DNA from 3 places in the Pseudomonas sp. PVC-3-1 genome. Region 3 is predicted to be linked to each of the others. Evidence: riboswitches for the same ligand, from Rfam matches in the RefSeq annotation. Region 3 holds a riboswitch; each other region holds the start of a gene.
The links. A riboswitch is a leader RNA that binds a small molecule or an ion and turns the genes downstream of it on or off. The one in region 3 is predicted to bind cobalamin.
Positions count from the first base shown of each region.

Region 1 (6,154 bases), 1.6 Mb from region 3:
GGGAGTGAACTGTCGGCCAGTCCCGCGCCGATGCTCAGCCCCGGCCTTGCGCCGGGGCTTTTTTATGCGGTGCTTTTCGTAGGAGCGAGCTTGCTCGCGAACCGCCCCAGCAGCGGAGCCAAGCTGTTCGCGAGCAAGCTCGCTCCTACATGGGCGGCTCGCTATGCGAGCAGCCTGCGCAAATCGGCATACAGCGAATCGCTGATCTCCACGCCCTCGCTCACACTGCGTTCGCGCGCCGCGAAACGCCGCTGCGATGGCAAACGCGCGCCCATGTCGACGATGGACTCGAACAAGGTCTCGGCCCGCGCCAGATGCTGCGCAGCCTCCGCACCGAGGAAGCGCGCCGGGTCGATGGCGATCAGCAACTCGCCGTGATGGGGCGAGGATTTCGTGCCCTCATCGAACACCGTGGATTCGGCACTGGTCAGGTCGCCGATCAACGGCCCGGCGATCAGCTCGACCATGGTCGCCAGCGCCGAGCCCTTGTGCCCGCCGAAGGTCAGCATGGCGCCGTCGAGCACGGCGCTCGCATCCGTACTGGGATTGCCCTGCGCATCGATGCCCCAGCCCAGCGGGATCGCCTTGCCCTCGCGCTCGTGCAACTGGATTTCCCCGCGCGCCACCACCGTGGTGGCAAAGTCGAAGACGTAGGGGTTCTGGCCCACACGCGGCCAGCCGAAAGCGATGGGGTTGGTGCCGAACAATGGCCGCGTCCCGCCGGCCGGCGCCACATAGGCCTGGGCCGGCGTAACGGCCAGGGCTACCAGGCCATGGGCGACGATCCGCTCGATCTCCACCCACAGCGCGGAAAAGTGTACGCAATGGTTGACCGCCATCGCGGCGATGCCCTGGCTGCGAGCCTTCTCCACCAGTTTCGGCAGCCCGAGATCGAACGCGCACTGCGAGAAACCGCCCTTGGCGTCCACCCGCACCAGCGCCGGGGCCGGTTCCGACAGCTCCGGCACGGCATCGAGCGAAACCTTGCCGGCGCGCGCCGTGTGGATGCAGCCAAGCAACCGCCACACCCCGTGGGAGGTACAGCCATCACGCTCGCCGGCCAGCACCGTCTCGGTCACGCCCTGCACGTGGGGCTCGCTGAAACCGTGGCGACGCAGGATCGCTTCGGACAGTTCGCGCAGTTCTTCCAGGCTCAGTCGGGTCACGCCATCCTCCTCGGTTGCTACAAAAGACTGCGGCAATCCGCCGCCGGTCGGTGATCGTGTCTACAGTGGATGCTCGCGCCAAGGCCCGCTTGCGTGCAATCGTCGGCAGCGACGACGATTTCGGCACAGCCTGCCGCACCATTTCCGACTATCCGGTCGTCCGAAGGATTGGCCCCACGTTGCTTGGGCCAATCCTGAGCTTCGGGTAAACTTCCGCATCTTTGCCTTCTCATAACGATCAGCCTGATGCCCACGACGTTTCACGAGATTCCCCGCGCGCGCCCTGCCACGCCCCTGCTCGACCGCGCCAGCACGCCGGTCGAGCTGCGTCGGCTGGGCGAGACGGAGCTGCTGACCCTCGCTGACGAACTGCGCCAGTACCTGCTGTACAGCGTCGGCCAGACCGGCGGCCACTTCGGCGCAGGCCTGGGCGTCATCGAACTGACGGTGGCCCTGCACTACGTCTTCGACACCCCGGACGACCGTCTGGTGTGGGACGTCGGCCACCAGGCCTACCCGCACAAGATCCTCACCGGCCGCCGCGAACGCATGGGCAGCCTGCGCCAGAAGGACGGCCTGGCCGCCTTCCCGCGCCGCTCGGAGAGCGAGTACGACACCTTCGGCGTCGGCCACTCCAGCACCTCCATCAGCGCGGCCCTCGGCATGGCCATCGCCGCGCGCATGCAGGGCTCCAGTCGCAAGTCGGTGGCAGTGATCGGAGACGGCGCGCTGACCGCCGGCATGGCCTTCGAGGCGCTCAACCACGCGTCGGAAGTAAAGGCCGACATGCTGGTGATCCTCAACGACAACGACATGTCGATCTCCAACAACGTCGGCGGCCTGTCCAACTACCTGGCCAAGATCCTCTCCAGCCGCACCTACAGCAGCATGCGCGAAGGCAGCAAGAAGGTGCTCTCGCGCCTGCCCGGCGCCTGGGAGATCGCCCGCCGCACCGAGGAATACGCCAAGGGCATGCTGGTCCCCGGCACCCTGTTCGAGGAGCTGGGCTGGAACTACATCGGCCCCATCGACGGCCACGACCTGCCCACCCTGATCGCCACCCTGCGCAACATGCGTGACCTCAAGGGCCCGCAGTTCCTCCACGTGGTGACCAAGAAGGGCAAGGGCTTCGGCCCGGCCGAGATCGACCCGATCGGCTACCACGCCATCACCAAGCTCGAACCCGAAGGCGCCCCCGCCCACGCCGTGCCGAAGAAGACCGGCGGGCCGAAGTACTCCAGCGTATTTGGCCAGTGGCTATGCGACATGGCCGCGCAAGACCCGCGCCTGGTCGGCATCACCCCGGCAATGAAGGAAGGCTCCGACCTGGTCGCCTTCGCCGACAGGTTCCCGGACCGCTACTTCGACGTCGCCATCGCCGAGCAGCACGCCGTGACCCTGGCGGCCGGCATGGCCTGCGATGGCGCCAAACCGGTGGTGGCGATCTACTCCACCTTCCTGCAGCGCGGCTACGACCAACTGATCCACGACGTCGCGGTGCAGAACCTCGATGTGCTGTTCGCCATCGACCGCGCCGGTCTGGTCGGCGAAGACGGCCCGACCCACGCCGGCAGCTTCGACCTCTCCTACCTGCGCTGCATCCCCGGCATGCTGGTGATGACCCCCAGCGACGAGAACGAATTGCGCAAGCTGCTCACCACCGGCCATCACTTCGAAGGCCCGGCGGCGGTGCGCTACCCGCGCGGTACCGGCCCGAACGCCAGCATCGAAGCCGAACTGGCCCCGGTGGAAATCGGCAAGGGCGTGGTGCGCCGTGAAGGCAAGGCTGGCAAGGTCGCCTTCCTGGTGTTCGGCGTGCAACTGGCCGAAGCGCTGAAAGTGGCCGAGCAGTTCGACGCAACCGTCGCCGACATGCGCTTCGTCAAGCCGCTGGACGAAGAGCTGGTACGCCAGCTGGCCGCCAGCCACGAGCTGCTGGTGACCGTCGAGGAAAACTCGGTGATGGGTGGCGCCGGCGCCGCCGTCAGCGAATTCCTCGCCCGCGAGAACCTCCAGCAGCCAATCCTGCACCTGGGCCTGCCGGACTACTATGTCGAGCACGCCAAACCGGCACAGATGCTCGCGGAGTGCGGGCTGGACGCCGCCGGCATCGAAGCCTCGGTGAAGGCACGGCTGGAAGCGCTCGGCAACCGCTGAGCGCATCCCTCGCACTGAGTATTGCCAGTCACCGGCGCACCCTCTAAGGTGCGCCGGTTTTCGTTCGAGGTAACGGGAAGCAGGTGAAAGACCTGCGCTGCCCCCGCAACGGTAACCGACACGTTCCCGAACCGGATCCTGATCTCGCGAGCTAGAGCAGAACAAGGCGAAAGCAGAAGTGGAAGCGGAGTTTGCTACAGCAAATGAGCCTTCCGCTTCTGCTTTCAACGCAGTTATGCCGACGCGCAGCAGATCAGGGCCGGTTCGACTCGCAGCATCGCCATGGCCACTGCTCTTGTGGGAAGGCGGCGATGTGACGTCGGCAGCCCGGAGACCGCCCTCGACACGCCCCGACAGGTGTTGCGGAGGGCCGCACCGTCAAGTGCGGCCTGCCGCCCTTGCCACGCCCTCCTCGAAAGTCATCCGACCGCTTTTGAGGACGTTCCATGAAACTGACCCGACTCGCCCTGGCCACCAGCCTGCTGCCCGGCATGGCCTTCGCCGCTGGCGACATCTACACGCTCTCCGACCAGGTGATCACCTCCGCCCGCCAGGCCCAGCCGCGCGCCGAAGCCACCTCGGCCAACAGCGTGTTCACCCGCGCCGACATCGAACGCCTGCAGGTGCGCAGCGTGCCCGCCCTGCTCGCCCGCGTGCCTGGCGTACAGATGGGCAGCTCCGGCGGCGTGGTGTCCTACTCCGTGCGCGGTACCAGCACCGCGCAGACCCTGGTGCTGGTGGACGGCCAGCGCGTCGCCTCGGCCAGCAGCGGCATCGCCCGCCTGGACTACCTGAGCATCGACAGCATCGAGCGCGTCGAAGTGACCCGCGGCCCGCGCTCGGCGCTGTATGGCGCCGACGCCATCGGCGGGGTCATCCAGATCTTCACCCGCCGCGGCGAAGCCGGCCTGCACCCGGAAGTGCGCCTGGCCGCCGGCAGCCACGGCACCTTCGAGCGCAGCCTGAGCCTCTCCGGCGGCAACGAGCAGACCCGCTACAACCTCGGTGGCAGCCTCGACGAGAGCCAGGGCTGGGACCGCACCAGCGACAACGTCGGCGCCGACAACGACCACGACGCCCAGCGCAACAAGGCCGTGCACCTGAACCTGGACCATCGCTTCAGCGATGACTGGAAGGCCGGGCTGAACCTCAACGACCAGCGCGGCAAGAACGAATACGACGACGCCTACAACTTCGAGCCCGGTACGCCGCAGGACGAATTCCGCGTCAGCAGCTACAGCGCCTACCTCGACGGCCAGATCACCAAGATGTGGAACAGCCGCCTGGAGCTGGGCCGCAGCTACGACCGCAACAAGGCTGTGGGCGCCGCCGACAGCTGGAACAACGGCACGCTGGAAACCACCCGCCACTCGGCGAGCTGGATCAACCGCCTGCAACTGGACGAAGCCAACCAGTTGGCCCTGGGCGCCGACTGGTACGAAGACAAGGTCGATGGCACCACCGCCTTTGCAGAGGACCAGCGCAGCAACCGCGCCTTCTTTGCCCAGCACAGCTTCAAGGGCGACAGCTTCGGCACCGAACTGGGCATCCGCCACGACAACAACCAGGCCTACGGCAGCCAGAACAGCTGGAACGCCGCCTTCAGCCTGCCGGTGGGCGAAAGCCAGACCTGGATTGCCAGCTACGGCGAAGGCTTCCGCGCGCCGACCTTCAGCGACCTCTACTACCCCGGCGCGAGCAACCCGGACCTGAAGGCCGAGACCTCGAAAACCTACGAACTGCAATGGCGCGGGGACATCGAAGGCACGCACCTGGAAGCCTCGCTGTACCGCACCGAGATCGACGACCTGATCGCCTGGGACAGCACCAGCAACCAGCCGGAGAACATCAACAAGGCGCGCATCGATGGCTTCGAAGCCAGCGTCGCCCGCGAGGTGCTGGGCTGGCAGGCCGCGCTCGGCCTGAGTCTGATCGACCCGCGCGACCGCGACAGCGGCCACACTCTGCCTTACCGCGCGCGCCGCACCCTGAGCCTGGACCTGGACCGGCAGTTCGGCGCCTTCGGCGTCGGCGGCACCTGGCGCGCCGTCAGCCAGCGTTATGACGACGCGGCCAATACCCGCGAACTGTCCGGCTACGGCGTGCTCGACCTGCGCACCAGTTGGCTGGCCAGCGATGAAATCCGCTTCGACCTGAAACTGGATAACGCCCTGGACCGCGACTACACCCTGGGTGACTACCTGCGCCCGACCAGCCCGACGGACTTCATGGGCGAAGCCCGTCCCTACCGCGAACCGGGCCGTACCGCGCTGCTGGCGGTGACCTGGACGCCGGAGCTGTAGGGAACTTTGGAGAAACACGCCGGGGCCTGGCTCGCGCGTAGGAGCGGATTCATCCGCGATGTTCTGGCGTGTTCGAATGCCGATCGCGGACGGAGTCCGCTCCTACGCGAAACCCGACCTATAGGCGCGGGCGCTGAGCCTGCAAGGAGGCCGGGAACCGGGAGCGGAAGGCAGATCGCGAGCAAGCTCGCTCCTACAGGGTTGGCGTGCAGGGATATCCCTGAGCTTCCCGATTTGCTCTTCGTAGGAGCGAGCTTGCTCGCGAACCCGCAGGGCAGCGGACTAAACCAGAACCCCCGCCATCCGCCCCAGCTCCGCGCAGTCCTGCGCATGCCAGTCCGTCAGCTCCGGCCAGGGATTCTCTGCAAGGTTGACCAAAGCACTGTGCGCCCCGGCGGCACGGGCACAGTCGAGGTCGAAGCGGTAATCGCCAACCATCAGCATCTTCTGCGGCGCCACGTCCCAGCGCGCGGCGAAGCGCAGCAGGCCATCCGGGCTGGGCTTGGGATCGGCCTCGCCGCGGCCGAG
Region 1 is NZ_CM172023.1:1,857,832-1,863,985, reverse strand. Features, by position in the region: gene AC2T4A_RS08600 (Ldh family oxidoreductase) at 162-1,166, opposite strand; gene dxs (1-deoxy-D-xylulose-5-phosphate synthase) at 1,413-3,323, shown strand; cobalamin riboswitch at 3,361-3,679, shown strand; gene AC2T4A_RS08590 (TonB-dependent receptor domain-containing protein) at 3,770-5,626, shown strand; gene AC2T4A_RS08585 (HAD family hydrolase) at 5,909-6,154, opposite strand, start outside.
Region 1: it holds a riboswitch for cobalamin, as region 3 does, so the genes downstream of both, AC2T4A_RS08590 (TonB-dependent receptor domain-containing protein) here and AC2T4A_RS01265 (CbtB domain-containing protein) in region 3, are expected to answer to the same signal.

Region 2 (6,154 bases), 2.3 Mb from region 3:
AGGATCACCACGAAGATCGACTGGACCACGCTGGAGGTCGTGTGTTCGCCCACCGACTGCGCGCTGCCGCTGACTCGGAAGCCTTCCAGGCAGCCGATCACAGCGATGATGAAGGCGAACACCGGGGCTTTGACGATGCCCACCAGGAAGTGCTGCACGGCGATATCGTTCTGCAGCATGTAGAGGAACATGCGTGGCGAGATGTCCAGGCTCAGGGCGCAGACCACGCCGCCGCCGAAGATGCCGGAGATCATCGCCAGGAAGGTCAGCATCGGCAGGGTCAGCAGCAGCGCCAGCACCCGTGGCAGCACCAGCAGTTCCACCGGGTCGAGGCCCAGGGCCTGGATGGCGTCGATCTCCTGGTTGGCCTTCATCGAGCCGATCTGTGCGGTGAAGGCGCTGGCGGTGCGACCGGCGAGCAGGATCGCGGTGAGCAGCACGCCGAATTCGCGCAGGAAGGAGAAGCCCACCAGGTCGACCGTGTAGATCTGCGCGCCGAACTTCTGCAGCACGGTGGCGCCGAGGAAGGCCACCACCGCGCCGACCATGAAGGTCAGCAGGGCGACGATGGGCACGGCATCCAGCCCGGTCTCCTCCATGTGCGCGGCCAGCGAGGTCATGCGCCAGCGGCGTGGGCGCAGCAGGTTGCGCACCAGCGTCTGCAGGGTCAGACCGATGAAGCCGAGCAGGCCGATCAGGTGGTCCTTGAAGGTGACCGAGGCGATGCCGATGCGCTCCAGTACATCGACCAGTGCGTTGCCCGGAGGGGGCGCCTTTTCGTCGAGGCGGCACTGGGTGATCGCGCTGCCCACGGTGCGCAGCAGCGCCTGGCGTTCGGCGGGCAGATTGCGGGCGATCTGCTCCAGCTGGCTCATGCGGGCGCCGCCGATGATCTCGGCGAGCAGGGCGGCACCGGCGGTATCCAGCGCGCCGAGGCCGGCGAAATCCAGCTGGGCGGGCGATTCGGCGCTGCGCTGGGCAGCCACCTGGGCTTCCAGCGTAGAGAAATGCGCGAGCGTCCAGTCTCCGCTGACGTGCATCAGCGGTGGGCTGGCGGTGGTGTCGAGCTGAAGCTGGCCGGGCTGGGCAGTCGTCATCATGACTCGCATTCTAGCGAAGTTACGCGTCGCGACCACTTGACTTGTGTGACGCTTTGTAGAGCCTTTGCGGCGGATACGGCGGGCCTCGGCGACATCCTGTTCAATTGACGCCCCAGCTCGCCAGCCACTAAGCTGCGCGCCTGCTTCAGGTGCTCTCGGCGCGAGCCGCGAGTGAAACAGGGAAGCCGGTGAAGTCGATGCGCAATCGACCATTCCGGCGCTGCCCCCGCAACGGTAAGCGAGCTTCGAGCCGCAAACAGCCACTGTGCCACCGGCATGGGAAGGCGCGGTTCCTTCGGAAACCCAGATGTTTCCACTCGCAAGCCCGGAGACCGGCCTGCTGCATCGCATGGCATCGCGGGAGGCGCTGCCGACGTCGGCGCCATGCGCCGCGCGTTGCCGTCCTCCGTCTGCCCCGACTGGTTAGTGCCGCGCGGGTGAGAGCGGCGGAGAATCCTTCAGGTGAACCCCCTATTCCCTAGGTCGACAGCCTTCGTGCTGGCCGGCCTCTGCCGCATGGCGCCCGCGCGCGCCAGCGGCGAATCCCTGCCCATTCCATCCCTGGTTGGCTGCCACCTGGCCGGCAGCCTCACGCCCGTGCAAATCCTTTCAGGAGCAACCTGCCATGACTGAATCCGTCGAAAAGGACGAGCGCCATCGCTCGCGCATGCAGCGCAAGAAGGCGGTGATCGACGAGAAGATCGCCCAGGCCCAGGGCGAACGCGGCGTATTCCTGGTCAACAGCGGCAACGGCAAGGGCAAGAGCAGCTCGGCTTTCGGCATGGTCGCTCGCGCGCTCGGTCACGGTATGAAGGTGGGCGTCGTGCAGTTCATCAAGGGGGCTGCGACCACCGGCGAAGAGGCATTCTTCCGTCGTTTCCCCGAGGAAGTCAGCTTCCATGTGATGGGCGAAGGCTTCACCTGGGAAACCCAGGACCGCCAGCGCGACATCGCCAAGGCACAGGCCGCCTGGAACGTGGCGCGGCAACTGCTGAACGACCCGCAAGTCGGCCTGGTGGTGCTGGACGAAGTGAACATTGCCCTCAAGCACGGCTACCTGGAACTGGACGCTGTGCTGGCCGACATCGCCGCGCGCCCGCCGATGCAGCATGTGGTCGCCACTGGGCGCGGCGTGCAGCCGGAGATGGTCGAGGCCGCCGATACCGTGACCGAAATGGGCCTGGTGAAACATGCCTTCAAGGCAGGGATCAAGGCGCAGAAAGGGGTGGAGTTCTGATGGTCTGGGGCTTCCCTCACCCTAACCCTCTCCCGGGGGAAGAGGGGACCGTTCGGTGTTTGGAAAAGCGTTGGCGCTCGCCGGCAGGCTCTGCTGCCTCGGCTGACCGCGGCGCGACTGTTGATCGACGAAAAGCCATCCCACAGGACACACCCAACTGCTCCCTCTTCCTCTGGGAGAGGGCTGGGGTAAGGGGCTCTCTGCCCGTGCCGGGGAGTGCGACTGATGCGTGATGCGCGCCAATGCCCCGCGCTGCTGATCGCTGCGCCCGCTTCTGGCCAAGGCAAGACCACCGTGACCGCCGCCCTGGCGCGCCTGCACACGCGCCTCGGGCGCAAGGTGCGGGTGTTCAAGTGCGGCCCGGATTTCCTCGACCCGATGATCCTCGCCCGTGCCAGTGACGCGCCGGTCTACCAGCTGGACCTGTGGATGGTCGGCGAGGGCGAAAGCCGCCGCCTGCTCTGGGAAGCGGCCGGCGAGGCTGACCTGATCCTCATCGAGGGCGTGATGGGCCTGTTCGACGGCTCGCCCTCGGCCGCTGATCTCGCACGGCGATTCAACGTGCCGGTGATGGCGGTGATCAATGGCCAGTCCATGGCCCAGACCTTCGGCGCCATGGCCGTCGGCATGGCTACTTATCAGAGCGACTTGCCGTTCTCCGGCGTGCTCGCCAACCGCATCGGCAGCCAGCGCCACCGTGACCTGGTGCGTGACAGCCTGCCAGAATGGATTCGCTGGTACGGCGCGTTGCCGCGCGATACCGAAGTGGAGCTGCCCAGCCGACACCTCGGCCTGGTGCAGGCTGGCGAGCTGGCTGACCTCGATGCCCGCCTGGACGCCGCCGCTGATGCCCTGGCGGCCAGCGCCAGTACCGAGCTGCCGCTGCCGGTGAGCTTTGCTGCGCCCGAACCGCGCAGCGAGTCTTCCCGCCTCGACGGCGTGCGCATCGGCGTGGCGCGGGACAACGCCTTCGCCTTCCTTTATCAGGCCAACCTCGACCTGCTGCGCGAGCTGGGCGCCGAGCTGGTGTTCTTCTCGCCGTTGCGTGACGGAGCGCTGCCGGAAGTGGACAGCCTCTACCTGCCCGGCGGCTATCCGGAACTGCACCTGCAGGCGCTGGCGGAGAACCGCGCCATGGCCCTGGCCATCCACGCGCACCACGAGATGGGCAAGCCGATCCTCGCCGAGTGCGGCGGCATGCTCTATCTGCTCGATGCGCTGACCGACGCAGCCGGCGAGCGCGCAGAACTGCTCGGTCTGCTGCCGGGTGAAGCGCGCATGCAGAAGCGCCTCGCCGCGCTGGCGCTGCAGGCCGTGACGCTGCCCGAAGGCATTCTGCGCGGGCACACCTTCCATCATTCGTTGCTGGACAGCAGCGCGGAGCCGCTGGCCCGTGGCGTCTGCCCCAACGACAAGCCGGTGGCCGAAGCGGTGTTCCGCCGCGGCCGGCTCACCGCGTCCTATATCCACTTCTACCTGCCGTCCGATCCGGACGCCGCGGCCGCACTCTTCAGACCATGACCGAGCATGCCTACAGCCCAGAAGAGCGCGCCGCGCTCTACCGCGCCATTGCCGAGCGCCGCGACATGCGCCACTTCAGCGCTGGAGAGGTGTCGCCTGAGTTGCTCGCGCGCCTGCTGGAAGCGGCGCACCAGGCACCCAGCGTCGGGTTGATGCAGCCGTGGCGCTTCGTCCGCGTGACCGCGCGGGAGCTGCGCCAGTCGATCCATGCTCTGGTGGAGGAGGAACGCGTGCGTACCGCCGAGGCGCTGGGCGAGCGTTCCGACGAGTTCATGCGGCTGAAGGTCGAGGGCGTGCTCGACTGCGCCGAAGTGCTGGTGGCCGCCTTGATGGATGGCCGCGAGGCGCATGTGTTCGGCCGTCGTACCTTGCCGAACATGGACCTCGCCTCGCTGTCCTGCGCGATCCAGAACCTCTGGCTCGCCTCCCGCGCCGAAGGCCTCGGCATGGGCTGGGTATCCCTGTTCGATCCTGCCGCGTTGGGCGAGCTGTTGGGCTTGCCGGCAGGAGCCGAGGCCGTGGCGGTGATCTGCCTTGGTCCGGTCAGCGAGTTCTATCCCGCGCCGATGCTGGCGCTCGAAGGCTGGCGTCAACCGCGCGCGCTCAGCGAGCTGTTGTACGAGAACCACTGGGGAGAACAGCCATGAGCCTGGCCCTGCTGAGCGTCCTCGGCGTAGCGCTGGATTCCCTGCTGGGCGAGCCGAAACGCTGGCACCCGCTGGTGGCTTTCGGGCGCCTGGCGGACCGGCTGGAGCGGCGCTTCAATCGTTCCCGAGTTCCGGAGCGCCCTCTCCCTTACCCTCTCCCTGAAGGGAGAGGGGACTGTTCAGTTTCAGGCGAAACGACGAGCAGGTCGGCAACTCCAATTTGCTCCCTCTCCCTTCAGGGAGAGGGCTGGGGAGAGGGTGTATCTGCGAGCGCCATTAGTCCCAGGAATGACACCCCCGGCCTCGCCTGGCGCAGCCATGGCGTCACCGCCTGGATCATCGCAGTCATCCCGCTGACCCTGGTCGCGCTGCTACTCAGCTTGCTGCCCTATGTCGGATGGATGGTGCAGGCGCTCGCGTTGTACTCCGCGCTGGGCCTGCGCAGCCTGGGCGAACACGCCGAACCGGTGGCGCTGGCCTTGCGCGCCGGTGACCTCAACGAAGCCCGGCTGCGCGTGGGCTACATGGTCAGCCGCGAAACCGCCGAGCTGGACGAGACCGCTGTGGCTCGCGCCGCCACCGAATCGGTGCTGGAGAACGGCAGCGATGCGGTGTACGCCGCGCTGTTCTGGTTCGCCGTGGCCGGCGCGCCGGGCGTGGTGCTCTATCGCCTGAGCAACACCCTCGACGCCATGTGGGGCTACCGCAACGCGCGCTTCGAGCGCTTCGGCTGGGCGGCGGCGAAGATCGACGACGTGCTCAACTACATTCCGGCGCGGCTGGTGGCCTTCACCTACGCGCTGCTCGGCCATACCCGGCTTGCCTTGCGTTGCTGGCGCACGCAGGCGCCGCAGTGGGACAGTCCCAACGCCGGCCCCGTGATGGCCGCCGGCGCGGGTGCGCTGGGCGTGTCGCTCGGTGGCTGCGCCCGCTACCACGGCGAACTGCACGAACGCCCGCAGCTGGGCGAAGGCCCAGCGCCCACCGCCGTGGACATCTGGCGCGCGCTGGCCCTGGTGCGCCAGGGGGTGTTGTTATGGTTGGTGATCATCCTGATTCTGGGAGTGCTCTGATGCTCGAACATGGCGGCCGGTTGCGCAAAGCGGCGCAGCAGTACGGTATTCCGCTCGCCGAATGGCTGGACCTGTCCACCGGTATATCGCCCTGGTCCTGGGCTCTGCCCAGCGTGCCGGCGACGGCCTGGATGCGCTTGCCGGAGGACGGCGACGGCCTGGAAGCTGCCGCACGCCGCTACTACGGCGCCGAGAAGCTGCTGGCGCTGCCCGGCAGCCAGGCGGCGATCCAGTTGCTGCCGCGCTTGCGCAGGCCGGGCAAGGTCGGTGTGATCTCGCCTTGCTATGCCGAGCATGCGGAATCCTGGCGCGCTGCCGGGCACATCCTGCGCGAGGTCAGTGACCAGGAGGTGCCCCATCACCTGGAGCGCTTCGACGTGCTGGTGGTGGTCAACCCGAACAACCCCACCGGCCGGCGCATCGAGGCCGGCGTTTTGCTGGAATGGCATGCGCGCCTGCAGGAACGCGGCGGCTGGCTGGTGGTGGATGAAGCCTTCATGGACTGCACACCCGAGCACAGCCTGGCGCCCAGTTGCGCTAGCCGGCCGGGGCTGATCGTGCTGCGCTCCTTCGGCA
Region 2 is NZ_CM172023.1:2,592,452-2,598,605, forward strand. Features, by position in the region: gene AC2T4A_RS12115 (ABC transporter permease) at 1-1,100, opposite strand, end outside; cobalamin riboswitch at 1,231-1,455, shown strand; gene cobO (cob(I)yrinic acid a,c-diamide adenosyltransferase) at 1,726-2,337, shown strand; gene AC2T4A_RS12125 (cobyrinic acid a,c-diamide synthase CobB) at 2,563-3,858, shown strand; gene bluB (5,6-dimethylbenzimidazole synthase) at 3,855-4,505, shown strand; partial or broken gene AC2T4A_RS12135 (cobalamin biosynthesis protein) at 4,502-4,633, shown strand; partial or broken gene cbiB (adenosylcobinamide-phosphate synthase CbiB) at 4,739-5,578, shown strand; gene cobD (threonine-phosphate decarboxylase CobD) at 5,578-6,154, shown strand, end outside.
Region 2: it holds a riboswitch for cobalamin, as region 3 does, so the genes downstream of both, cobO (cob(I)yrinic acid a,c-diamide adenosyltransferase) here and AC2T4A_RS01265 (CbtB domain-containing protein) in region 3, are expected to answer to the same signal.

Region 3 (6,154 bases):
ACGCGTGGAGGTCTGGGATAGCGGCCCGGGAATTCCCGAGCGCGAACAGCAGAAGGTGTTCTGGGAGTTCCACCAGTTGGACAACCCCGAGCGCGATCGCAGCAAGGGCCTCGGCCTCGGGCTGGCCATCGTCCAGCGCACCGCGCGGCTGCTCGACCATCCGCTGGCGCTGCATTCGCGCGAAGGGCACGGCAGCGCCTTCATGATCAGCCTGCCGCGCGCCACCGCCGTGCAGCCGCGCCAACCGGAAATCCTGCCGCTGCGCACGGTGGCGGGCAGCGACAAGCTGATCTACCTGATCGAAGACGATGCGGAAAACCGCGAAGGGCTGCGCCTGCTGTTCCAGAGCTGGGAATACCGGCACGTTATCGTTGCCGATGTCGCCGATCTGCTGGCCGACGCGACGACCGCCGCGCACAAGCCAGACCTGATCATCAGCGACTACCGCCTGCGCGACCACCAGACCGGCATCGACGCCATCACCCGCCTGCACGAGCATTACGATGACGACTGGATAGCCGCCGTGCTGGTCACCGGCGACACCGACCCGCAGTTGCTCGCCCAGGCCTCCGCCCATGGCTGGCCGCTGCTGCACAAGCCGCTGGCCGCGGAGCAGTTGAAGGCGATGATCGACGAGCAGCTTAGCGAACTCGAAGCGCTGGACGATTGAACCCAAGGGTACCTGTAGGAGCGAGCTTGCTCGCTCCTACGAAATGCAACGCGCCGACTTGTGCGTGGCCTGGTGTCGAATGGCGAGCCTGGCCCCGCGTTGGAGCGGACTTCGTCCGCGATGGGTTGGCCGGGCTCCCTGGCGCGCCGGAGCAACGTCAGCGCGATCGCGGACAGAGTCCGCTCCTATGCTAGGCCTCGCCCAGCAGTAACCTCTGGAAAAGCATCACGGCCGATACAGATGCGCGTGCCCCGCGCTGTACAGCGACGAATCGGCAAATCCCTCCGCCCCCAGCACCTTGCCCACCAGGATCAGCGCCGTGCGCCGGAAGCCCTTGGCTTCGGCCTTGGCCAGGATGTCGCCGAGGGTGCCGGTGACCTGGTCCTGATCCGGCCAGCTGGCGCGGTGGATCACCGCGATCGGGCAATCGGCGCCGTAGTGCGGCAGCAGTTCGGCGACGATGTTCGGCAACTGTCCCACGCCGAGATGAATCGCCAGGGTCGCACGGTGCTGCGCCAGCTCGGCAAGGGATTCACCTTCGGGCATGCGCGTCTTGTGGGCGTAACGGGTAAGGATCAGCGTCTGCGAGATATCCGGCAGGGTCAGCTCGCAACCCAGGATCGCCGCGCAGGCAGAGGTGGCGGTTACGCCAGGAACGATCTCATAGGGAATGCCCAGCGCACGCAGGTGGCGAATCTGCTCACCGATGGCGCCGTACAGCGACGGGTCGCCGGAGTGCACTCGGGCAACATCCTTGCCTTCGCCATGGGCCTGGGCCAGCAGTGCGACGATCTCGTCCAGGTGCAGTTCGGCGGTATTCACCACGCGTTCGGCGCTGTGCCCTTCCAGCACCGCCGGCGGTACCAGCGAGCCTGCGTAGAGGATCACCGGACAGGAACGGATCAGCCGCTGGCCCTTGACCGTGATGAGTTCAGGGTCGCCGGGGCCGGCACCGATGAAATGGACCGTCATGGCTGCTCCTGTATGAGTTCGACGGGGATGAAAGCCAGCGCGCAGGTGGCTTGATCGCTGCGCCGTTTGCCCACCAGCAGGCGTGCCGGCGCACCGCTTTGCGCCTCGGCCTGTAGCAATGCCGCCGCCTCGGCTACGCTGGCGCTCCCGGTGGCGGCGCGCACGGTTTCGGAGGGCTCGCCCAGGCGCTTCTCGCATGTCGCGAGCTGTTGCGGCGTGAACAGTGCCAGCGGCAGGTCGAGCGCGGTGGCCAGCGCGACAAGCCCGTCTTCGTCGGCCTTCAGCGTGGCGCTGGCCAGCGCGGTGAGGTTCGACTCGTCGAGTCCGACTTCCGCCAGCGTTTCGCGCAGCAACTCGCGCAGTTCATCGAGCGAGCAGCCACGGCGGCAACCCAGGCCGGCAACCAGCGTCATTCTCTATCTCCAGAAAACAAAACCCCGCAGGCGGCCGAGCCGGCTGCGGGGGTCGAGCATAACGCGTGGATCAGGCCGACGGCGCGAAGCGACGGAACAGCCAGGCCGCGACCAGGCCCAGGGCTGCCCAGAACACCGCGTTGGTGACCAGCGAGGCGACGATGAACTCATGGGCGAGGCTTTCCGGCGCGAGGCTGGAATGCACTTCCGGCTGCGGCGCGCCGATCACATGCGGTACCACCAGCAGTGCGGCACCGACGATCTTCAGTGCCCAGTTGCGGCCGAACACCAGCAGCGCGAGGCCGGCGGCGGTGGCGGCGGCCGTGCCGATCCACCAGGTCTGCCGCAGGTTCAGGTCGGCGGCGGCGGTGCCGGGGACTTCCGGCGGCAGGCCCAGAGATGGAGCCAGGGTGAACACGGCGAAACCGGCCAGGCCCCAGAGCAGGCCTTCGGAGGTCTTGCCCGGCTCGCGCAGGGTGAACAGGCCGGCCAGCATCAGGGCGAAGCCCACCGCGACCACCAGGTTGCCGCCGGTGGTGGAGAGGATGCGCTGCCAGCCGTCTTCCGGTTCCCAGGCTTGCGCGTCATGGTGGTGGCCAGCGGCAGCACCCTCGGCATGCTCATGAGCGTGCTCCTCGACCAGCGCGGCGGCCGGCTCGGATTTCTCATAGGTTTCCGCCTTGAGGATCAGCGGGGATACCCACAGCAACTGGACCACGGTGAGTACCAGCGCCGCGATCAGACCGGCGAAACCGGCGGTCTGGGCGATACGTTTGATCATTGCAATTCTCCAGGCGAGACGAGGCCTCGAACGCTGCGAACGCGCGACCGGGAGTGCCTCGAATTCGCTGCGCTTACGCGCAGGCGGTGCACATCAGTGGCAGGGGAAACCAGCGCTGTGGCGGGTGTCGTGCGCGGCGTTGTGCACCGCTTCCAGATGCGAGAAGCCGGCGAAATACACCAGCAGCGCGCCCAGCAGGCTGGCGCCAACGGCCAGGCTGATGCGCTTGGAAAGGGGGATGGAAGTGCTCGACGCGTGCGTCAGGGTGCTGCTGGACATGAACGTTCCCTCTGAAGATCAAAGTAAGAGAACGCAGAGGTTGAACGCATTCGAACGCGCCGGAAGGACGCGCCACGGCCTGCGCCCGCCCACCGCGGGTTTGCCAAAAAACGAAAGCTCCAGGCCGGTCTCCGGGCTTGCGACGTTGGCTCGTGGCCAAGCGGGTCAGTCTTCCCATGCGTGCGCACAGTGACTACTGATGACCCTACGATCGCCTACCGTTGCGGGGGCAGCGCCGGACTGGTCCTTGCGGACGCACCGGCTTCCCGTTTCACCTCGCGCGCGGCGCGAGACACCTGAAACCGCGCTAGCTGACCACGGCAGCCGGCAGGCGTCAACCGATCCCCGGCGATTGACCGCCCCGTCTACGCTGCGTAGCCTTCCTCCCTTCGAGGTTCTCCGGCGCTGGCCGGAGCTAAGAGGGAACGTGGAAATCTTCGGATGCGCCACGGCTGCCCCCGCAACTGTGAACAGCCTGTCTCTTCATGCGCCACTGCCGATTCGGGCGGGAAGGCGAAGAGATAACCAAGGGCTGTGAGCCAGGAGACCTGCCTCGTCACCGGTTTTCGATCTGCTGCGCGTCGGCCATGCTGCGTTGGAGGATCGCCGTGGACTGCTCATTGACTACAGTCAACTCTGCATCCCCGGCGATCCTCCGCCTAGCCTGGCTCTAGCTCGCGAGATCCGGAACCGGTTCGTTATCAACAGACAACCGGGCGGGGTGATCCGGTGGCGACCTTCGTTGCGCGGCGAACCCGCGCGCGCGCCCTTCATCCGCCTTCCAACTTCCGCTTGCGAGGCGCGCATGAAAACCCTGGCCAAACTCCCCGTCACCATCGTCACCGGCTTCCTCGGTGCCGGTAAGACCACCCTGCTCCGCCACATGCTCGACAATGCCGAAGGCCGCCGCATCGCGGTGATCGTCAACGAATTCGGCGAGCTGGGCATCGACGGCGAAATCCTCAAGCAGTGCTCCATTGGCTGCAGCGAAGAAGAAGCGGTCGGCCGCGTCTTCGAACTGGCCAACGGCTGCCTGTGCTGCACCGTGCAGGAAGAATTCTTCCCGGTGATGCGCGAGCTGGTGGCGCGCCGCGGCGACCTCGACCAGATACTCATCGAAACTTCCGGCCTGGCCCTGCCCAAGCCGCTGGTGCAGGCCTTCCAATGGCCGGAAATCCGCAACGCCTGCACCGTGGATGCGGTGATCACCGTGGTCGACAGCCCGGCCGTGGCCGCCGGCACCTTCGCCGCCCACCCCGAGCAGGTGGACGAGCAGCGCAAGCAGGACCCGAACCTGGATCACGAATCGCCGCTGCACGAACTCTTCGAAGACCAGCTCGCCAGCGCCGACCTGGTGGTACTGAACAAGGCCGACCTGCTCGACGCCGACGCGCTGGCCCGCGTACGCGCCGAAGTCGCGGAAGAACTGCCGCCGGCGGTGAAGATCGTCGAAGCCAATTCCGGCCAGCTGCCGCTCTCCGTGCTGCTGGGTCTGAATGCCGAAGCCGAGCTGCACATCGACAGCCGCCCGACGCATCACGACCACGAGGGCCATGAAGATCATGACCACGACGAGTTCGACTCCTTCCATGTCGACCTCCCGGAAGTGGAAGAGCGCGCCCTGCTGGATGCCCTGAACGCGCTGGTCGAGCGCCACGCCGTGCTGCGCATCAAGGGCTTCGTCGCCATCCCCGGCAAACCCATGCGCCTGCTGGTGCAAGGTGTCGGCAAGCGCTTTGACAAGCACTTCGACCGCGCCTGGCGCAGCGATGAAACCCGCGGCACGCGCCTGGTGGTGATCGGCCAGGAACTGGACCAGGCCGCCATCGCCAACGAGCTGCGTACCGCCCTCTCCTGATCGTGTAGGAGCGAGCTTGCTCGCGAACCAACCTCGCAGCGGGGCAATGTTCGCGAGCAAGCTCGCTCCTACGAAGAGCCACCATCGAGCAAACCCATGCACCTGCTGCGCACCCAACCCGGCGGCTTCGTCCCCGACGACGGCATCGCCGACCTGGCCCAGACGCCCGCCGACCTGGTGATTCTTTGCAGCGGCGACTCGCACCTGGCGCTGCTCGCCGAGGCCGCCCGCGAACTGCCGGAGGATTACCCGAGCCTGCGCCTGGCCAACCCCATGCAGTTGCAGAACCACGCCTCGGTGGACCTCTACGTCGACGAGGTGCTGCAACATGCCAAGGTCATCCTGATTTCCGTGCACGGTGGTGTCGGTTACTGGCGCTACGGCATGGAGCAGTTGGTGGCGCTGGCCGAGCGCGGCGTCACGCTGATCGCGGTACCCGGCGACGACAAACCCGACCCCGAACTGGCCGCGCTGTGCAGCGTTGCGTCGCACGACGCAGAGCGCCTCTGGCAGTACCTGCGCCAGGGCGGCATGGACAACGCCCGGCAATTCTTCGCCTGCCTCGCCAACCGTCACCTGCAACGCGATTACGCCTGGAGCGAGCCACAAACCCTGCCGCGCGTGTCGGTCTATCACCCGCAAGTGGGCAGTTGCGACCTCGCCCGCTGGCAGGCCGACTGGCATCCCGAGTCCCCGGTGGCCGCCTTGCTGTTCTATCGCACGCACCTGCAAGCGGCGAACACCGGCTTTATCGACACCTTCTGCGAACGCCTGCAGGCCCAGGGCATCAACCCGCTGCCCATCGCCGTGGCCAGCCTCAAGGAAGCCGCGTGCCTGGCGACGGTAGAAGGCCTGCTCGATAGCGCCGACGCCGAGTTGATCATCAACACCACCGGCTTCGCCCAGTCGAACCCGGAAGCGCCACAGGAACGCCCTTTCAGACGCGACGTGCCGGTGCTGCAGGCCATCTGCTCGCTGGATAACCTCGATCTCTGGCGCGCCAACCCGCAGGGCCTCGGCCCGCGCGACCTGGCCATGCACATCGCGCTGCCGGAGCTGGACGGCCGCCTCATCACCCGGCCGATCAGCTTCAAGGGCCTGGCCTGGCGCAGCGAGCGCAGCCAGAGCGACGTGGTCTGCTACCTGCCGCACCTGCCAGGCATGGACTTCGTCGCCGAGCT
Region 3 is NZ_CM172023.1:254,141-260,294, forward strand. Features, by position in the region: gene AC2T4A_RS01245 (ATP-binding response regulator) at 1-670, shown strand, start outside; gene cobM (precorrin-4 C(11)-methyltransferase) at 896-1,642, opposite strand; gene AC2T4A_RS01255 (cobalamin biosynthesis protein) at 1,639-2,055, opposite strand; gene AC2T4A_RS01260 (CbtA family protein) at 2,126-2,836, opposite strand; gene AC2T4A_RS01265 (CbtB domain-containing protein) at 2,930-3,115, opposite strand; cobalamin riboswitch at 3,221-3,430, opposite strand; cobalamin riboswitch at 3,491-3,685, shown strand; gene cobW (cobalamin biosynthesis protein CobW) at 3,921-4,973, shown strand; gene cobN (cobaltochelatase subunit CobN) at 5,070-6,154, shown strand, end outside.